2 regions of the Variovorax sp. J31P179 genome follow, and region 2 is predicted to be linked to the other one. Evidence: predicted binding sites of a transcription regulator. Region 2 holds the regulator's gene; the other holds the start of a gene.

Region 1 (3,472 bases), on a different contig from region 2:
GCATGGCGCAGCTGGTGAACGTGATCGGCCCGATCATGACCGAGCCGGGTGGACCGGCCTGGCGCCAGACCATCTTCCATCCGTTCGCGCAAGCCGCCCGCTACGCCCGGGGCCGGGTGCTGCGGCCGGTGATCCATTCGCCGACCTACCAGGCCAAGACCTTTCCCGAGGTGCCGTACCTGTGCGCCAGCGTGGTGCACGACGACAGCACGGGCCAGACGGCGATCTTCGCGCTGAACCGCCACCTGAGCGACGAGCAGGAAATCAGCATCGAGCTGCGCGGGCTGGGCGACCGGCAGCGCCTGGTGGAGGCGCTCCAGCTCCATCATGCGGACATGAAGGCGACCAACACCCAGGAAGCGCCCGACAACGTCTCGCCGGGCCGCCTGGAGGCGGTCGAGATCGATGGACACCGGATCACGGCGCGCCTGAAGCCGGGTTCCTGGAACCTGATCGTCACGTCGAACGCCAAGCCCTCCTGATCGCTTTCGCCGTCGCGGACGGGATGTGACAATCCCGTGCAGACCGCAACCTCCCATGGGACTTCCTCGCAGATGAAAGCCTCGCACCGAGATCCGGGCTATCGCCAGCCGCCCGATCGCAAGAGCATGCACTCGCAGATCGTGCGGGACCTGGGCCTGCGGATCGTTTCCGGCGAATACAAGCCCGGGGAGAGGCTGCCCCTGGAAGCCTCCCTGTGCGCGGCCTACGACGTGAGCCGGCCCGTGCTGCGCGAGGCGACCCGGGTGCTGGTCGCCAAGGGCCTGGTGGTCTCGAAGCAGCGCGCCGGCGCGATCGTCTGTGCCCGCAGCCATTGGCACCTGCTCGATCCCGACGTGCTGTACTGGATGATCCAGACCAAGCCGCAACCCGAATTCGTCGAGACGCTGTTGACGGTGCGGCGCATCTTCGAACCGGCGGCGGCGGCGCTGGCTGCCAAGGTGGCGAGCCCGGACTCGCTCAAGGCCATCGCGGAGGCGTACCAGGGCATGGAGCGCGCGACGACGCCGGAGGAACTCCTGGAGCCCGACCTCGCTTTCCACCGCCACATCGCCGAGGCCACGAACAACGACCTGCTGGCCTACATCGGCAACATGCTGTCCCTGGCACTGCGCGAGTCGATCAAGCTCAGCAGCCAGCTGCCGGACACCCACGCCCTTTCGCTGCCCCGGCACAAGGCGATCCTCACGGCCCTGCTCAACCGGGACCCGTTGGGAGCGCGCCAGGCGACGCTGGTTCAGCTGGAGGAGACGCGCGAGGACATCTCGCGCATCTTGGATTCCGACCTCGATCCGGTGTGAGTCCGGTCGCTAGCGGCCGCCGTCCACCATGTCGCGGTAGGCGTGCCAGCTCGCGTGTGCCAGCCACGGGAAGATGACGATGAGCCCGAGCATGAGCGTCGCAAAACCGAGGGCCGTCAGCAGGACGATCAACGCGGCCCACAGCACCATGGCGAGCGGATTGCGGGCGCAGCAGCGCAGGCTGGTCAGCACCGCGGTGATCACGTCCACGGGGCGGTCCACCAGCAGCGGCGCGCTGACGACCCCCAGCGCGAACACCATCGCGGCCACAGCGGCGCCGAGCGCGAAGAAGGCCGCCACGAGTTCGACCGACTGGCCCGACAGCAGCAGCGCCGCAGGCAGCTGCGGCGCGTGCTGCAGCTGCTCGGTGAAGAACAGTGCGAAGACGATCGCTGCCAGGCGCTCCCAGGCGAAGTAGGCCAGCGTGAGCAGCAGCCCGAACAGCGCGATCGAGCCGGCGTTGCCGAGCCAGGCGCCAAGCGCCGATGCGGAGTCGGGCGCGGCGGACTGCTCCCGCTGGCGCGACAGTGCGTACAGGGGGATGGCGACCAGGGGGGCCACCAGCAAGAAGCCGCCGAGCAGCGTCGGCGCCAGGTAGGTGGCCTCCCAGGTCGCGGCGGTCAGGGCCAGGCCCGCGACTGCGACCAGCACGCCGATGCCGAGGCTCAAGCCCGGCAGGAACGCCAGATCGCGTGCCCCCGAGCGCAGCCAGGCGAAGGGCCGCAGCGCGCCGACCCGGCGCACGGTGGGTGCCGCCGTTGACGGCGCAAGAGACTCACTGCCGAGCGGGTGTTCCATGGCGCACACTCCTTCGTGAAGCCCGCGCTGGAGACCTCACGGCGCCAGCGCTGCCGCCAGCATAGTCGCGCCCAGCGCCGGCGGCTTGACGTCGATCAAGGTTCAGGCGACACGGTGCCACGCGCCGATACCGGGCTGGCTGTACTGCGGCGAGGATTGCGCCAACAGCCGATAAGGAGCCCAATCGCATCCACAGGGCTCAGGTGGCGCAGCGAAGACTTCCGGCCCTCCCGCGCGCGGCACCGAATCGCGCGGCAACTGCCCCAACAGGAGCATCCAATGACTTCCCTTCGTGGGGCCGATGGCGGGCGGCTCAGGCCTCTCCGTCTGACCCCGGAGTTGGTCTCTCGAATCGCTCGCGAAGTCGCGGACTGCGGGCCGCCCCCGGGCATGGTGGTCCACAGCGATGCCGACTACGAGGCCTCGCTGGAGGATTTTCTTGCAAGCGGCCCGTGGCGTGGCGAAGGTGTCTGGGTCTTCGGGTACGGGTCCCTGCTATGGAATCCGGCCTTCGATGTCGCAGAGCAGGTGGCCGCGGTTCTGCCCGGCTGGCATCGATCGTTCTGCATCCGGCTCACTCGCTTTCGAGGTACCCCCGACCAGCCGGGCTTGATGATGTCGCTCACGCCCGGAGGAAGCTGCCGTGGTGCACTGCTGCGCATCGATGCGCCCTCGGTCAGGTCCAGCCTGCGCAAGCTTTGGCGACGGGAAATGACCGTCAAGCCACCGAACACTCCACCGCGATGGGTGAGCGCCAAGGCGAACGGCATCGACGTGCGCGCCATCGTTTTCGCCGCCGATCGCAATGGGCCGAACTTCGTGGGCGGCATGACGCAGGAACAAGTCGCGGACATCCTGTGCAAGGCGGCGGGACACTGGGGATCGGGTGCCGACTACCTCTTGCAGACCATCGACCAGCTGGAGCGCCTTGACATCAGGGACGCCAATCTCTGGCGCTTGCAGCAGATCGTCGCACGACGACTCGCGGAGAGTGCCCAACCCACTGCGCAGGCCCGCCATGACCCATGATGGAACCGAGAGCGATCGAGAAGCGCTGGATCTTCTCATTCGAGGATTCCAGGTGTCCCGGATGCTCCGGCTGGTCGCCGACCTCGCGCTCGCCGACAAGATTCCGAGGGACGGCAGCCGCCACGTGAGCGATTTGGCCACGGCCTGTTCGGTTCTTCCGACGCCACTGCTCCGGGTCCTGCGGGCCCTTGCGGCATTCGGCGTCTTTCGCGTCGGCGCGGACGCAGCGTCGCGCACTCTCCGCGCTCCATGCTGCTGCGCACGGACGAGCCGAACAGCCTGCACCATGGCGCCCGGTTCTGGACGGCACCCGGGTCGTGGAAGGCATGGGGAGCCCTGGATTC
Region 2 (3,472 bases):
CGTGATGGACAAGATGTCGACCCCGCGCGGCCTGATCCGCTACGCCACGCAGAACAGCATGGCCGGGCGCTGGACGCCGCGCCAGGTGCTGCGCCGCGTTCTGCGGCCGCGGGTGCTGGTCTACACCGCGGTGCTCGGCGCGCTGTGCATCGGCCTGCTGGCGAGCCTGGTGACGCGCACGCCGCTGAAGGTCGACGTGGTGCGCGACCGCGCCTCGCTGGCCCGCATCGTCGACGGCGGCCAGCTCGAGAACGTCTACCGCCTTCAGATCATGAACGCCACCGAGCAGGTGCAGCGCTACCGGATCGAAGCCAGCGGCCTCGAGGGTCTGCACGTGTCCTCGGAGCCGGTGGTCGAGGTCGCGCCGGCGCAGTCGCGCTGGGTGGCGGTGCGGCTGCAGCTGCCCTACGGTGCGGCGACGGCCGGTTCCCACAAGGTGTATTTCGACGTTCGAGCGGAGGGCGGCCAGGGCAGCGTGTCCGAGAAGGCCGTGTTCCTGGTCCCGCGATGAAATCCAGGCCCCAAGGAGGCAGAAGATGACCGACAAGAGCAGCCATGACGAAGCGACGCGTCCCTGTCCACCCTGGTGGCGCTTCGGGCTGGTGTGGATGGTGATCGGCGGGCCGGGCCTGGTGGTGATCGCGAGTTTCGCCACCTTGTGGCTGGCCCTGCGCACGCCCGACCCGGTGGTCGACGAGGACTACTACCGCAAGGGCGTGGAGATCAACCGCACGCTGGCCGACAAGAAGCTCATGCCGGCGGTGGCCGGGCGCAACCACGCGGCCACCCCGAGCGCCGACGTGCCGTCGCCGAGGCGCTGAACATGCAGGCGCAACGCTGGATGTGGATACTCTGGCCGGCATTCCTGCTGGCCTGCGCGCTCGAGGTGCTGGTGTTCGCACTGGTCGATCCGGGCGACCTCAACTGGCGCGGCGAGGCGTTGGGCGCCTCTCGCCAGGCGGTCTACACGGCCGGGTTCTTTGCCTTCTGGCTGCTGGCCACGGCGGCGGGCGCCTTGACGCTGCTGCTGGCCCGGCCGGCGGCCGAGCTCAACAGCCCGGCGGATTGACGATGCGGCGCAGCGCCTCGGGATCGAGGATGCGCACGTTGCGCTGCTCGACCTCGACCATGCCGTCGGCCGCGAACTTCGACATCGTCCGGCTCACGGTCTCGAGCTTGAGGCCGAGGTAGCTGCCGATTTCCTCGCGCGTCATGCGCAGCACCAGCTCGGAGCGCGAGAAGCCGCGCGCATGCAGCCGCTGCACCAGGTTCAGCAGGAAGGCCGCCAGCCGCTCCTCGGCCCGCATGCTGCCGAGCAGCAGCATCACGCCATGCTCGCGGACGATCTCGCGGCTCATGATCTGGTGCACGTGGCGCTGCAGCGCCGTCACCTCGCGCGACAGTTCCTCGATGCGCTCGAAGGGCATCACGCAGACCTCGGAGTCTTCGAGGGCGACGGCGTCGCAGGTGTGCTGGTCGTTGACGATGCCGTCGAGGCCGATGATCTCGCCGGCCATCTGGAAGCCCGTGACCTGGTCGCGCCCGTCCTCGCTGGTGACCCGGGTCTTGAAGACCCCGGTGCGGATCGCATAGAGCGAGGTGAAGGGCTCGCCATTGCGAAACAGCGTCTCGCGCCGCTTGATCTTGCGCCGCGTGGCGACCAGGTCGTCGAGGCGCTGCAGCTCCCCGGGCGCCAGTCCGACCGGCATGCACAGCTCGCGCAGGTTGCAGTTGGAACAGGCGACCTTGATATTTTCGGGCTTCATTGATGCAGTCGGGGTCATGCGGGGATTGTCCGTGGGGGGGTGGGCCGGATGCTTGATGCAGGTCAAGGTTTGCGGATCGCGACGGCGGCATAGTGACACACCGAAGCCCATGCCTGCGTCCGCGATGCCTCCCGTCTCCGCTCCAGCCCTCACGCCGCCCATCGTGGTGCCCGCGCCGTCCGTGCTGCAGCGGTTCGACTGCGCCGGGCCGCGCTACACCTCCTACCCGACCGCGGACCGCTTCGTCGACGCCTTCACGGCCGAGGACTATGCCCAGACGCTCGAACAGCGCGGCAGCACCGGCGCCAGCGCGCGGGCGCTGTCGCTCTACGTGCATATCCCGTTCTGCGAATCGCTCTGCTACTACTGCGCCTGCAACAAGATCGTGACCCGCCACAAGAGCAAGGGGCGCGAGTACCTGGACTACCTGGCGCGCGAGATCGCTCTGCAGGTCGAGCGGCTCGGCCGCGGCGCCGTGGTCCGCCAGCTGCATCTCGGCGGCGGCACGCCGACCTTTCTCGACGATGCCGGCCTGCGGACGCTGATGGGCATGCTGCGCGAGGCCTTCACCTTGTCGCCGGACGGCGAGCATTCGATCGAGATCGACCCGCGCACCGTCGACCGCGAACGCCTGGTGACCCTGGCCGCGCTGGGCTTCAACCGGCTGAGCTTCGGCGTCCAGGATTTCGACCCCGACGTGCAGAAGGCGGTGCACCGGATCCAGCCGGCCGGGCAGGTGTTCGACCTGATGGCGACGGCCCGCGGGCTGGGCTTCGATTCGGTCAACGTCGACCTGATCTACGGGCTGCCGCGCCAGAGCGCGGCCTCCTTCGACCGCACGCTGGCCCAGGTCTGCGCGCTGCGGCCCGACCGCATCGCGCTCTATGCCTATGCCCACCTGCCCGAGCGCTTCAAGGCCCAGCGCCGCATCGCGACCGAGGCGTTGCCCGATGCGGCGGCCAAGGTCGAGATGCTGTCGCGCTCTATCGCCGCGTTCACCGAGGCCGGCTACGTCTACATCGGCATGGACCATTTCGCGCTGCCCGGCGACGCGCTGGCGGTGGCCAAGCGGCAGGGCCGGCTGCACCGCAACTTCCAGGGCTACAGCACCCAGCCGGACTGCGACCTGGTGGCGCTGGGCGTGTCGGCGATCGGCCGGGTCGGCGCCACCTACAGCCAGAACGCCAAGACGCTCGAGGAGTACTACGACCTGCTCGACCAGGGCCGGCTGCCGGTGGTGCGCGGCCTGGCGCTGACCCGCGACGACGTGCTGCGGCGCACCGTGATCATGGCGATCATGTGCCAGGGCCGGGTCGATTTCGAGACCATCGGCTCGGCCCACCTGGTCGATTTCGAGCGCTGCTTCGCGGCCGAGCTCGAAGCGCTGGCGCCGCTCGAGGCGCAGGGCCTGGTGGTGGTCGGCGATCGCCACCTCGAGGTCACGCCGCTGGGCTGGTTCTTCGTCCGCGCCATCGCCATGGTGTTCGACCGCTACCTGCAGGCTGACCGCAACCGCACGCGCTTCTCGCGCATCGTGTGATGAGCCCGCACGCTCCCCCATGCAGTCCGCCCTGCTCGCCACCGCATTCGTGATGGGGCTGGCCGGCGGGCCGCACTGCGTCGCGATGTGCGGCGCGGCCTGCGCCGGCGTGATCCGCATCGTGCGGGCACCGGCGGGCGGCGTCGCCGCGCTGCAGTCCCCGGGC

The links. The regulator FNR, encoded in region 2, switches genes on or off when oxygen is low (the NO sensors DNR and NnrR bind a similar motif). The targets are predictions, from matches to a motif close to TTGATNNNNATCAA.
Region 1: a site for FNR is predicted at 2,185-2,198, ahead of QTI17_RS23135 (DUF2189 domain-containing protein). Genes of this name have one in related genera too.

The regions. Positions count from the first base shown of each region.
Region 1 is NZ_JASZYL010000009.1:136,470-139,941, forward strand. Features, by position in the region: gene arfA (arabinosylfuranosidase ArfA) at 1-482, shown strand, start outside; gene QTI17_RS23130 (FadR/GntR family transcriptional regulator) at 555-1,301, shown strand; gene QTI17_RS23135 (DUF2189 domain-containing protein) at 1,311-2,099, opposite strand; gene QTI17_RS23140 (gamma-glutamylcyclotransferase) at 2,379-3,128, shown strand; partial or broken gene QTI17_RS35240 (methyltransferase family protein) at 3,118-3,333, shown strand; gene QTI17_RS23145 (methyltransferase) at 3,378-3,472, shown strand, end outside.
Region 2 is NZ_JASZYL010000004.1:21,097-24,568, reverse strand. Features, by position in the region: gene ccoG (cytochrome c oxidase accessory protein CcoG) at 1-511, shown strand, start outside; gene QTI17_RS11200 (FixH family protein) at 537-821, shown strand; gene QTI17_RS11195 (hypothetical protein) at 824-1,069, shown strand; gene fnr (fumarate/nitrate reduction transcriptional regulator Fnr) at 1,050-1,766, opposite strand; gene hemN (oxygen-independent coproporphyrinogen III oxidase) at 1,891-3,306, shown strand; gene QTI17_RS11180 (sulfite exporter TauE/SafE family protein) at 3,326-3,472, shown strand, end outside.